Regions from separate parts of the Paenibacillus sp. MER TA 81-3 genome, predicted to be linked through region 2. Evidence: riboswitches for the same ligand, from Rfam matches in the RefSeq annotation. Region 2 holds a riboswitch; each other region holds the start of a gene.
What was found. Region 2 has a riboswitch for magnesium ahead of mgtE (magnesium transporter). Riboswitches for the same ligand answer to the same signal wherever they lie in the genome.
Positions count from the first base shown of each region.

Region 1 (3,160 bases), on a different contig from region 2:
GGGCTCGGCTGGGATAGTGTGAACATGTTCCCATTCAGCGATTACGGCATTAAGGCGCTCACGAAAGGCGGCGATACGATACTGTATCATTCATCGCTGGTCGTTCTGCCGGAGCATAACATGGCCGCAGCCGTTCTCTCCTCGGGCGGCGACAGCATGACCGATCAATTATTGGCGAATGAGATGCTGCTAAGCGCGCTGCAAGAGAAGGGCGTTATTAAAGAACGGAAACCGGCGAAGTCGCATGGCGTGCCCGTAAAGGCAAACATGCCGCAGGAAGTTGCGAAGAACGCAGGCATTTACGGCGCTTTCAACCAATTGGCCAAGATAGAAGTCAGCGCTGATGGCGAGCTGTCCGTGTCCATGATTATGCTGCCTGAATACCCCGTTGCGAAATACACGTACACCGCTGATGGCTCTTTCGTTAATGCGGATGGAAGCGAAAAGGCCAGCTTTGTTACAGAGGACAACGGACGGACCTATTTATGGGTTAGAACGTATTCCGCCTTGCCGGGCCTTGGACAGACGGCGCTGTCGCAATATACTGCCGAGAAGCTTGAAGCCAATCCATTATCGGCAGATGTGGCTGCGGCATGGGCGAATCGTGAAGGCAAGAAATATTATGCAGTCAACGAAAAATATACATCGATGTGGTATTACATCTCTATGCCTTCCATCCAAGTCTCCACCGTTACAGATGCTTCTGGGTATTGGGCGAACAAAAAGATAAAAGGGGCGGACAAAGCGGTCAGCGAACTGCAAATCCCGTTTTTGGGCAGCAGAGATGCGATGGAACACAATTTTTATACGAAAAAGGGCATTGAATATTTGGATGTAGCCGGCAGCCTGTATGTTCGCGAAGAGGCTGTAAAGCAGCTCTATGCGGGCAAGCAATCTTCTGTTACCGTCCAAGCGGATGGATATGCCAAATGGTACAGCATTCCTGCGGCAGCCGCAGGAAAGACGATGCTGGTTGATATGCCGGAAACAGGCGCCTTCGTTGTATACGATCAAAAAGGCGCGTGCGTGAACGACACGGTCGTCAGCGGCAAGAACGAGATCGTGCTGCCGCAAAGCGGAACAGTTGTATTCGCAGGCGAGGCTGGCGCGAAATTCGGAATTTCACTGAAATAATTTCATCATGCAGCAGGTTTGCGCGGCGGCGCTGAACCCGCTTTTATTAAGGGAAGTGGGGAGTTCCACTAGAGAAAGATTTACTCACTTGGTCAAATCGTTATGATTTTCACCTTGGCTATTGACAATTGCAAGCGATAGGGATACGATTCAGAAGTAATAAATATGTCCTCGTTAGGTGAGGCTCCTATACAAATACAGGCCACTGCCCGGAAACATCGAAAGATGCCAATGGGTAGAACAGGGATTGCCGGATTAAGGCTTTTCATAACGTGGCTAAGAGATGAATGATTCTCTTTACGTTGTATAGTGCCAAAACTCGGCTTGGGGGAACGGATGTTTTTTTGTGTGCATTCATTACACCCTCTAGTCATACTAGAGGGTTTTTTCATTTTATTTAGAAAAGGGGGGAACTTCCGAATGGACAGTCTTCCGAGTAGTGTATCATATAATCATCAGCACTATGCAAAAAGGGAGAACTGTGTTCTCTTCGCTCTCAAATGTTTCCCTTACGTATATTCCCGGCGGCTCTAACTGGCAGGGCAGGTCTATTTAAATATGCGTATTTGACTAATGAGCGAATGAGATAACACATACAACAGTCAGCTCTCCCTGATGCCAGGGAGAGCTTTTTTGTGATCGTTTATTTCATTATTAGCCCAATGAATTGGATTGGGCCTTGGGGAGGCAGCTATGGAATCTTTACACCGCAACCATGTGCTCATTGTTGAGGATGATGACAATATAAGACGTTTTGTATCGATTAATTTGGAAAGAAACGGATTCACAGTCACTGAGTCTGCACTTGGAGCGACGGCTTTACAGAGTCTCGCCGCAACTCGGCCGGATGTAGTGGTTCTGGACATCATGCTTCCCGATATAGATGGTTTTGAGTTTTGCAGGAAGCTAAGAGAAATCGATCCCTATATCGTGATTGTCTTTCTCACTGCGCGCGGACAAGACTTGGACAAGATCAGGGGGCTTGAACTTGGTGCTGACGATTACATCGTAAAGCCGTTCAATCCGTTAGAGCTTATCGCGAGAATCAGAACGGTGCTGCGCCGTACCCAGCATGCGGGGGGACCTCACGCAAGGTGCTCGAGTCTGGCGCGATCCGGCTTGATCTGGATGCTAACAAGTTATTTAAATCTGACTGTTTAATCGATTTAACGCCGAAAGAATATCAAATGATTAAGGTGTTTTTGGAATATCCCGATAAAGCCTTATCCAGAAACGACCTTCTGAATCTGATTTGGGGAGTGAATTTTGTCGGAGATCCCAAGACCGTAGATGTTCACGTTCGCAAGCTAAGAGAAAAGATTGAAGACGACTGCTCCAAGCCGCGGCTGATCGAAACCGTCTGGGGACGAGGATACCGTTGGAGAAAGGAAGAATGAAATTTTGGGCATCCAAAAAAGATTAGTGGGAAGTTATTTTGCCGTCATTTTAATTACAGTATGTATTTTGGAAATTTTTCTAATTGCGTCGGTGAACTATTATTACTATCACAATGTTGAACGAATCCTGGTGAATCAAGCGGAAATATCCGCTTCTTTTTTTCATCAATATTTTGCCGAGGAAGAATTAGAGAAGCAGTCCGAACGGCTATTAAACGGATTTTCTCAAAATACCGCCGCACAAGTGCAGATTATTAGTTCTTCCGGGCAGCTTCTTCAGGACTCTGCGGGAGCTCAAGACGGGAAAAATATGCTCGATTATCCAGATGTGCAAGAGGCATGCAGCGGAACCGTCGGAATCTGGAAGGGACGTGAGCCATCCGTGCATGACACCGTATTAGCCGTATCTTATCCGCTGCAGGCTAAGGATATGACAGTGGGGGCAGTCAGATTTGTCACTTCTCTAACCGACACGATGGCAACCATCCGCTATATTACTGTCATATTTATTTCCGTCGGTCTAATTGTCGTTGCGATTGTTGCCGTTCTCGGCATTTTCCTGTCCAGGACAATTACGGGTTCAATTACGGAGCTTAAGCTGGCAGCCGAACAAATGGCTGAAGGCGATT
Region 1 covers NZ_JAMAWB010000012.1:106,440-109,599, forward strand. Annotated here, with positions in the region: gene M3650_RS18495 (serine hydrolase domain-containing protein) at 1-1,134, shown strand, start outside; M-box (ykoK) riboswitch at 1,298-1,472, shown strand; gene M3650_RS18500 (response regulator transcription factor) at 1,828-2,295, shown strand; gene M3650_RS32310 (winged helix-turn-helix domain-containing protein) at 2,322-2,531, shown strand; gene M3650_RS18505 (sensor histidine kinase) at 2,536-3,160, shown strand, end outside.
Region 1: another riboswitch for magnesium. It lies ahead of M3650_RS18500 (response regulator transcription factor); the one in region 2 lies ahead of mgtE (magnesium transporter).

Region 2 (3,160 bases):
CGAGGCCGCACACGATGTTCGTTCCACCTAGATCGATTCCTATCATATATTGCATGACTTCTCCACCTTGCCTTCCTTATAGCTGTGATTTATCCGTATTATAGCACGGAGCAGTCAACTTTTTGATTGAAAAAATCATAATCCAATTGTTGTGAATATACAACGTATTCATCGTACATTCGAGCTTTTCTGGATGTTAATGACTGCTTCTCACTTCAAGCGTTCGCCATAATTTCGCCTTAAATTTGCCTCAAACTTGGAAACAATATTAAAGACGAACTTGGTACAAATCGCTATAATAGTACTGTGATGTATGTCACACGCGCCACGCGCGATAAATCACAGCCAATTACAGCAGCAGAGCAGCCAGCCAGTTCTAAGCTGCCGTGAATCATTGTGCAGACTTAAATGCTCTGAATTCCCTACAGTATATTAGGTACTTTGCTTCCGGAGCGAGTCTGCTAACGCAGCTTGCCGGTCAACCGTTATTCAAGAGACCCCGGTTCAAGTATTATTTTAATTCGGATTGTAAGAGGTGAATGACCCATGACGTATGTAGACATTAGCAATATAAGCCCGCAATTGTTCGTAACGGTGCTTTTTTTCCTGCTTATCGTATGCCCGCTTCTCAGTCTCGGTGTAGTTCGTTTCTTCCAACAGCGTGTGAAGGCTGGAATTACTTATATCGCTTCTGCGGTCGTATCTTACGTCGTCTTTCTCATCGTTGCGGACTTTGTGGCTAAGACCTGGAGCTGACTCTTTCTTCGAAGGAGTTAGCTTTTTTATTGTCGTGCCTCAAGAGGCTCCCGGTCCTGTGTTCCTGACATTCCATCTTCACAATGCACCTACACGTCCGCTTCCCGTCTCATGACGAAATAACGAAACAATGCGTCTTCAAAGCGGTATTCTGTCAACCCTACTGTCTCGAAGCTGAATGACTCGTAAAAATGAACCGCCTTCGCATTGCTTTCCAGTACAGCAAGCCAGACGGCAGAAGGGACAGCTTGTTCCATTCGTGCCAGGCAGACGTTCATAAGCTCACGCCCGATACCGTGACGCTGGAAATCAGCTTGCACATAAATTTTTTGCAGTTGCATCGGATGCGGCGTATCGACGGATTCATGGCCAGAACCGTCCTTCAGCTTCATGTAACCGGCAGGCTTCCCATCCCAATAGGCCACATAGAAGTGATTGTGCGGCTTCTGCAAGCTCACAGCCAGCTTCCCCGGGGCGAACGTCGCTTCCACATATTTTGCGAGCGTATCAGGTTGGAACAGTTCCCCGAACGTTTCTCGAAACGTCGCTGCTCCGATCTCCGCCAGCAGTTCGGCGCATTCCTCACCCACATGTACAATCTCGATCTCGTTATCGCATTGATTTTCCGTCTTCAGTCGATCCATATAATTCTCCCTTTTTCTATAAAGCATAATGTTGATATTTGCGTAATGCGAACTAATGTTCTATTATGTAAACATTACTCCCTATTCTGTGAAGTTGCAACTATGAATTTTGCAACGAATATCTGTTTGCATAAGATTAAAATACTGTATTCGGACAAGCACCCGCATGTACCCCAAAAAATGAATGTGCCGAAATCATTGACTTATTGTTAAAAGGTGCTATAACTATATAGAGTCAAGAACATAATTTCATATTCCTCGTTAGGTGAGGCTCCTATGTGGAGATATGCTGCTGCCCAAAAATGTCGAGAGACGCCAATGGGTCAACAGAAACCATCGACTTAAGGTGGTTTTTAACGTAGCTGGATGTCGCGTGCGTCATCCTATGCCACATAGTGCTAAAACTCAACGAATAGAGGGCAATGGCACTTGTATTTGCTATATTTTTTAGCATGTAAATTTGCTGCGTATACCAAACATCCTCTTCGTTGCGGATGTTTTTTCTATTTCAGGAGGTGATGAGAGATGGATGGTTCCCCCAGTCCCGAACCGCATAGCAAGCACAACAGCACATTCATAATTATATTTGGAGAACGTCCGTCTCTTATCATCTAACGAAGAGATGGACCATGAAGGAGGTCCATTACTATGGTATTAGCACCTGTTGTCATTGGAAATTATAAAGAGGATTCGGCTGGCAAGCTGATGAAAACTCAGTTCCTTGCCATTCATGAAACATTTACGGTTGAAGAAGCCATTGCTTATTACCGCAAGCACGGAAAAAACATGACGAATATTTATTATATTTATATTACGGGCCACAACGGATTGTTGAAAGGCGTCATCTCCGTAAGAGAATTATTAACCGCCGAAGATCATATTCGTGTTCAGGATATTATGATTAAGCAAGTGGTGTCGGTTACAGCCGACGTCGATCAGGAAGCGGTCGCTAAAATATTTGAGGAAAAAGATCTGGTGTCGATTCCAGTGCTGCACCAGTCGCAGCTGGTCGGCCTCATCGATGTCGATGATATTCTGGATGTCGTGCGGAAGGAAGCGACGGAAGATTTTCATAAGATGGCGCCTGTTACGTCCTTTGCGCAAAACTTGAAAACAGCAAGTATTTACACACTCTACAAAAAACGCATCCCTTGGCTCATCATTCTCGTCTTCATGAATATATTCTCAGGAGCGGGTATCGCCTCTTTTGAAGATTTAATTGCCACGAACGTGGCCCTGGTCTTCTTCTTGCCTCTGCTCATAGATAGTGGCGGCAATGCGGGTTCTCAAGCATCCACGCTCATGATCCGGTCCATGGCTGTCGGGGACATTAAGCTAAGAGACTGGTTCAAGCTGTTCACGAAGGAAGTATCGATCGCGTTCTTCCTCGGCATCACGATGGCGTTAGCCGTTGCAAGCATCGGGTGGTTCCGCGGCGGAATCGATATTGCCGTTATCGTTGCGCTAACGATGGCAGTTATTGTTATGGTCGGCAGCTTAATCGGGATGTCGCTCCCGTTCATTTTCAGCAAATTGAAGCTTGATCCTGCAACAGCGAGCGCGCCGCTCATTACGTCCATTGCCGATATTTGCGGCGTCTTGATTTACTTTTCCATCGCATCTGCGTACTTGAATCTGTAAAGAGCAAGGTTGCGTTAAGCCTCGTATGCCGTCGGACTACCTACATTTTCACACAAAAAAGGAGGGCGCTTGGGCCCTCTTTTTACTCTATCTTGATTCTGTTATACTATCCTTCTTGC
Region 2 covers NZ_JAMAWB010000024.1:79,106-82,265, reverse strand. Annotated here, with positions in the region: gene M3650_RS26135 (ROK family protein) at 1-55, opposite strand, end outside; gene M3650_RS26130 (hypothetical protein) at 547-756, shown strand; gene M3650_RS26125 (GNAT family N-acetyltransferase) at 846-1,400, opposite strand; M-box (ykoK) riboswitch at 1,651-1,825, shown strand; gene mgtE (magnesium transporter) at 2,049-3,041, shown strand; gene M3650_RS26115 (YkyA family protein) at 3,148-3,160, opposite strand, start outside.

Region 3 (3,160 bases), on a different contig from region 2:
GTCTTCAACAAGATGTCGCTGCTTCTGCGCACGATTATTTCGGATGAGATCAAGGAAGCCGCGTTCCGAACAGAGAAGCAAGCTCTGGAAGACATTATGAAGTCGCTTGCGGATAAGTACAAGCTGTTCGAGGAAGAGACGAAGAAGTTAAAGCGCGCCAAGTACCGGGCTACGCGCCAATTGGTTGTGTACAAGCATCTCCTGAATACGCTGTGGAAGGGGATGGCGGTGCTGAATGCGATTGAAGAGCATTATTTTCAAACAACCCGGACGCCGGAGACGAATAAGTTCTTCGATCATCATCTGGAGATGCTTATCAAATGTCATGAACACGTGCTGCTCAAATTCGAGGACAAGGTAAAGCCAGACAGCACGGAAATTGAACTGATGGAAGCAGAGAACGAATTGTTTATGCAGAAGGCAATGCAGCATTGTGTACAAGAACAGGAAGGGATGCTGCGCCTCTCGATAGTGGCGGCGTCCATGTACGAATATGGTTTTCAGATTGCGCGTCTTGACCGGCTCGTCGGACACGTCGATAAGGAAGAGGACAAAGGACTATTGAACGGCTTGATATAATTGAATTGGAAATAAGCTTGATGCCAATATTGGATATCGAGGAAATGGTTGACAAAGGTGGAGTTTAAGGATAGTATTCTCGGTAGTCTGATTATATATCCTCATTAGGTGAGGCTCCTATACAAACAAAGGCCACTGCCCGGAAATATCGAAAGATGCCTACGGGTAGAACAGGAACTGTCGAGCTAAGGCTTTTCTTAAGGTGGCTAAGAAATGATTGTATTTCTTTACGTTGTATAGTGCCAAAGCCCGGTTAAGGGGAGGCGTAAGTAAACACATTTGTTTCATTATGCACCCTCTAGCAGCCATGCTTGGAGGGTTTTATTATGTGCGCGGGAGGTGACTGTTCGAATGGACGGAAGCGGAAGTAGGATGTTTGACCAATTACGGCTTAGGTCTGCGATGCAGAAGCATTCCCTGATCATTTCCATTGATGGTTGCCAACGGGCATACGTACTTTGGTTATGAATCTCACTGATTTTGCCACGGAACGCTTTTGATATCATTCGCATACATCCGAGAGCTGCTGCCAAGCAATTATGAAATAAAAGAGGTTATAGTATGCTGCGAAAATTAAAACGTGTGGATCCGTTGATGGTGTGGATTTTGCTGTGCTTTATGGCGGTTAGCACTATCGTTATTTACAGCGCAACGACAAATACGAGTTATGAAGGCTTGCACAAGAACAACATGATGCTCTATGCCGCATTTTTTATTCCGCTCCTCGTTACGGCTTGGTTCGATTATCGGGTTGTCGTGCGTTATTTATCCGTCGTCCTCTACGTCACTGGCATTGCATTGTTGGCGCTCGTCATGTTCAAAGGGGTTGACATCAATGGTTCTGTACGCTGGATTGCCATCGGAGGACAGCAATTTCAGCCTTCCGAATTAATGAAGCTGTTCACCATATTGATGTTGGCCCGGTTTTTGGGGCTGCGTGAAGGGGAGGAGCTGCGGCTGGTTCGGGATATCGTCCCGCTCGGCCTCATTATCGCGATTCCGGTCTTTTTTGTTTTGAAGCAGCCTGATTTAGGAACGTCGATCGTGTTCGCGGCGATTTTTGTCGCTATGATATGGATGGCAAATGTGCGTATGTCACATATGATAATCGGTTTGTCTGCGACAGCCGCTGTTATCGTTTCCATTGTGGTTCTGTATTACACGAACAGCGATTTGCTGGCCCAATTCATTAAGCCTCATCAGATGGCGCGCATTGAAACATTTCTTAATCCGACCAGCGACTCGGATCAGGCGTGGCATGTGATGAATTCGATCCGTGCGATCGGTTCGGGCAGGCTGTCGGGAGACGGGTTCACTCAAGGCTTTTTTATTCATAGCGGGTACATTCCTTACAGTTATTCGGATTCGATATTCGTCGTCATTGGTGAGGAGTTCGGTTTTCTTGGATCCGCCATGCTCATTCTGTTATATTTTCTGCTCATCTACCGTATGGTTCTGATTGTGAAAGACAGCAATAATCTGGAGGGCGCCTATCTCGTTGTCGGCATTATTGCGATGTTCACGCTGCAAATCTTCGAAAATATCGCCATGCATATCGGGTTGATGCCGCTCACAGGGCTGTCCCTGCCATTTATAAGCTACGGCGGGAGCTCGCTTCTGACCAATATGATCTCGATCGGGCTCGTGTTAAGCGTCAAAATTCATCAGGAAGAACCCGATCTGCTAGAACCGCTCACAACGAAATCAGTCATGTTCCATTAATTGTGATGATGCTAATGCGGTCAGTCAAATCCGAATGTTGCGTGAACCAAGCCCTTGCCATTCAGGCAAGGGCTTGCGGTATTAAGCTTGAGCTTGCGCCTGTGGCTGCGCATGTGCCTGCGGGGGAATTCGCCTGGCCCTGCCGAGGAAAAAGTACCCGTCTAAGCCGATTCTGCCCGCGTTCCATCCGGCTACTGCAATGAAGCTGCAGATTAGGATAAACAAGGGATTCCAACTGATCGAACCTGAGAACAGAAAGGAAAAATTCATCATCATGCCCATAATAGAGGCCAGCCAAGTCATCAGCCCGAGAATGAGGCCAAGTCCGACTAGAAGCTCGCCAAAGGCCACCAAGTAGCTGAAGAAGCCGGAGGTTGGCAGAGCGACGTTCTTGAGGAACCACGCCCACCAACCGGGAACGATTGGACGATCGCCAACCGAATTGGCGATCGCCGCTTCAAGAAAGCCGCTTGCATCGAATCCATTCGTAAGTTTCCCCCATCCTGCCGTCACCCATTTATACCCAACGTATAGACGGAGAACACACAGCAGCACGGCGGCGCTGAAATGGGATCGCAGCCAGTGCACAAACATAAGTAAACCACTCCTTTTGCTTTGAATTTAGGCAGCACGCTGTCTTATGATACCGGTTCTGGTATATTGTACAAAAGTTGAAGCGGTTTAACAAATAGTTATCGGTTACATTTTGAGGGGGAAATTTCTACAATTTTATCATTAATACATTGACTGATGAGTTATCAGGTATAAAAAAGCAATTTCCAGAACAAGGGGTAACTCTGTAAACGCTTAATGTCAAGTTGATTCAGATGGAAAGAAAACTGTCAAAAGTGAAAAGACG
Region 3 covers NZ_JAMAWB010000002.1:107,874-111,033, reverse strand. Annotated here, with positions in the region: gene M3650_RS02750 (FUSC family protein) at 1-579, shown strand, start outside; M-box (ykoK) riboswitch at 673-846, shown strand; gene M3650_RS02745 (FtsW/RodA/SpoVE family cell cycle protein) at 1,141-2,301, shown strand; gene M3650_RS02740 (DoxX family membrane protein) at 2,383-2,895, opposite strand.
Region 3: another riboswitch for magnesium. It lies ahead of M3650_RS02745 (FtsW/RodA/SpoVE family cell cycle protein); the one in region 2 lies ahead of mgtE (magnesium transporter).

Region 4 (3,160 bases), on a different contig from region 2:
ATAAGCATATTCCAACACTTGATTATCATCTTCGCCATTGATGTCCAGATGACGTTCCAAAATAATTTTGTCCTGAGTCAGAGTGCCGGTTTTGTCCGTACATAAGATGTCCATGGCACCGAAGTTCTGAATTGAATTGAGCCGTTTAACGACCACTTTGTTCCGCGCCATAATCGATGCGCCTTTGGCAAGATTGCCAGCCACGACAACCGGCAGCATTTCCGGCGTAAGGCCGACCGCAACGGATAAGCCGAAGAACAGCGCGTCCATCCAATCTCCTTTTGTGAACCCGTTGATAAGGAAAATAACAGGAACCATAATGAGCATGAAGCGAATAAGCACGAAGGTAACGCTCTTGACGCCTTTGTCGAAGCTCGTAAGCGGCGGCTTGCCGATTAAGGTGCTGGCCATTGAACCGAAGTAGGTATGGTCACCCGTCGACACAACGACAGCGGAGGCTGAACCACTGATTACATTCGTGCCCATATAACACATATTGTTCAGTTCCAGCGCATTGGTGGGCGTCAGTTGGTTGCGATTGCGAGCCAACTTCGAGGCGCCGCGCGGCAGCGTATCCAGCTTCTCCACAGGCATCGCTTCACCGGTCAAAGCGGATTCTCCGACAAACAGATCCTTCGAGTGAACGAGTCTGACATCTGCCGGCACCATGTCGCCTGCGGAGAGATGGATGATATCACCGGGGACGAGCAGTTCCAGATCAATTTCTTTGCGCTTAGATTGACGGTTCACCGTTGCTGTCGTTTTGACCATTTCCTTCAGCTTCTCGGCGGTGCGTGCGGAACGGAATTCTTGCGTGAATGTAATGATGACACTAACAGTGACCATGGTTGTAATAATGACGACGGCTTCGACATCATCATCGGCGATATATGAGAATAAGGCCAAGGAAAGCAGGATGAGAATAAACGGGTTTTTGAAGCAGGCAAGCAATTGGACATACCATGCTGGTGTTTTCTCGTGCGCCACTTGATTTTTCCCATATTGCTCCAGTCTCTTGTTGGCTTCTATGTCCGTGAGCCCCCCAGAACTTGTGCCAAACTCTTCCATCAAATCCTCTTCGTGGACGATGGAAGCTTGGATTAAACGTTCCGCGATCTCGCGGTTTTGCATTTCTTTATCTTTCATTGGTTTGTTCATTATTCTAACTCCTCTCTACACAACAGGCGTTTTCGATTGAAAGCGCCTGTTCTACTTCACTTCAAATTGAACGCAAAAAAGCTCTCCCTGTTGGAGGGAGAGCGAGTGTTCCGAGCATTCATCATGGGCTTGCATGTCTCAACTGCGCATACTTAAATACACCCGCCTGCATCTGCAGTTTGAATGGAAATAAAAGTATGGGAAACACGCAAGAGCATGACAAAGCCAGCTCTCCTTCAGTACAGGATATCGGTTGAACTTACATAATCGGCTGGTTGGTCCACTGTCCAAGGATGTTCCCCCCTCTGCAAAATAAAAACCCTCCAGGAGACCTAGAGGGTTAGAAACGCACGCAAAAAAGCTTCCGGATCCCCCTAGTCGAGTTTTGGCACTATACAACGTAAAGAGATGCAATGTCTCTTAGCCACCTTAAGAAAAGCCTTAATCCGGCAGTTCCTGTTCTACCCATGGGCATCTTTCGATATTTCTGGGCAGTGGCCTCTGTTTGTATAGGAGCCTCACCTAACGAGGACTTATTTAATTCCTAGTCATCTTAAGTCTTATATTTTCGTTTGTCAAGCTGTAAATTTGTTCAAAGAGATACTGCTGCTGTGTATGCGGTTCGGTAAATATGAGAAAAATGGGCATAACAAAGCAGTTTGTTAGGATTGACAATTGGATGGTCAGGAAGTACGATTTTCTTGTCAGTATTTTACTATTTTGTGTGCAACAAAGGGGGTATGCACCATGGACAGTAGTGACAGTCGACAATCGCAATCAAAACTACTCATAACAAGGAGCGGGGAGGATAAGCGCTCGCATGGTGCTGCCATCAGCAGATAATCAGGCTGGGAACAGCAAGCTGATTGTCTTCTCCCCAGAAAGGGGAAATGCCAAATGACCTACTCTACGTATGGAAGACACGTCGTGGCTGACTTATGGGAAGTTGATTTTGACCGGATTAATAATGCTGAATTTTTACAGAACCAACTGATCGAAGCCGCAGAAAAATGTGGAGCAACCGTGTTGTCCGTGTCGGAACAGCAATTTGAGCCCCAAGGGGCTACCGTACTTTTGTTATTGTCAGAGAGCCATCTCTCGATTCATACGTATCCGGAAAAAGGGTTCGCAGCTTTGGATTGTTACACCTGTGGGGACAAGGTTGATCCCGAAGTAGCCATTCACTATTTACTGTCTGTGCTCAAGCCTAAAACGTATATTGTGAAGAAGCTAATCCGGGGAGTCGGAGAAATGATAGAAGAATCGCCAGCGATAACTTCGATGTAGACACCTATTGACAACATGATTCATCTGAAGTAAAATCCAGAATGCTTGCAGGATTTATATTTGTTGGAAAGGGGGAATATATTCATGGATAGCAGCCCAGGCCGAAATGTCATGTTTTCAGTCTGTTCATTTGCTGTAAAGAGGAAGAGCTCTGTTCTTTTGCCGCTCCCATGTTCCCCGTGTTTGGATTTTCATCGATCCCATCAAGCAGGATGGGTCTGTTCAAGCAGGTTTATTTGACATGTGAGCCACACAAGTACACTGCCAGCTCTCCCTTTCCGGGGGAGCTTTTTTTGATCTATAGAGAGGTGATGCCGTTGACTATGGAAATAGTGCTGAAGCTGGGACTTGCTTTATTTTTTGGAATGCTCATCGGAATCGATAGACAAATTAAACAAAAACAATTGGGATTAAGGCCTAGTATGATCATCTGTATTGCCAGCTGTCTACTCACCATCGTTTCGATTGAAGCATTCGGCAAATTTGGTGGTGCGGATCACCCTAATATGGATCCGATGCGATTGGCCGCGCAGATTGTAAGCGGAGTCGGGTTCATTGGGGCGGGTGTCATTTTGCGAAGAAGCAACGAGGTTATTTCGGGCCTGACCTCTGCGGCGCTTATATGGTCAGCTTCGGCGCTTGGCATTGCGATCGGGGCAGGGTTCTATGCGGAAGCGGCATGTGGCGTCATCCTGATGATTGCGGCTGTTAATGT
Region 4 covers NZ_JAMAWB010000002.1:16,167-19,326, reverse strand. Annotated here, with positions in the region: gene mgtA (magnesium-translocating P-type ATPase) at 1-1,158, opposite strand, end outside; M-box (ykoK) riboswitch at 1,523-1,695, opposite strand; gene speD (adenosylmethionine decarboxylase) at 2,056-2,445, shown strand; gene M3650_RS02325 (MgtC/SapB family protein) at 2,769-3,160, shown strand, end outside.
Region 4: another riboswitch for magnesium. It lies ahead of mgtA (magnesium-translocating P-type ATPase); the one in region 2 lies ahead of mgtE (magnesium transporter).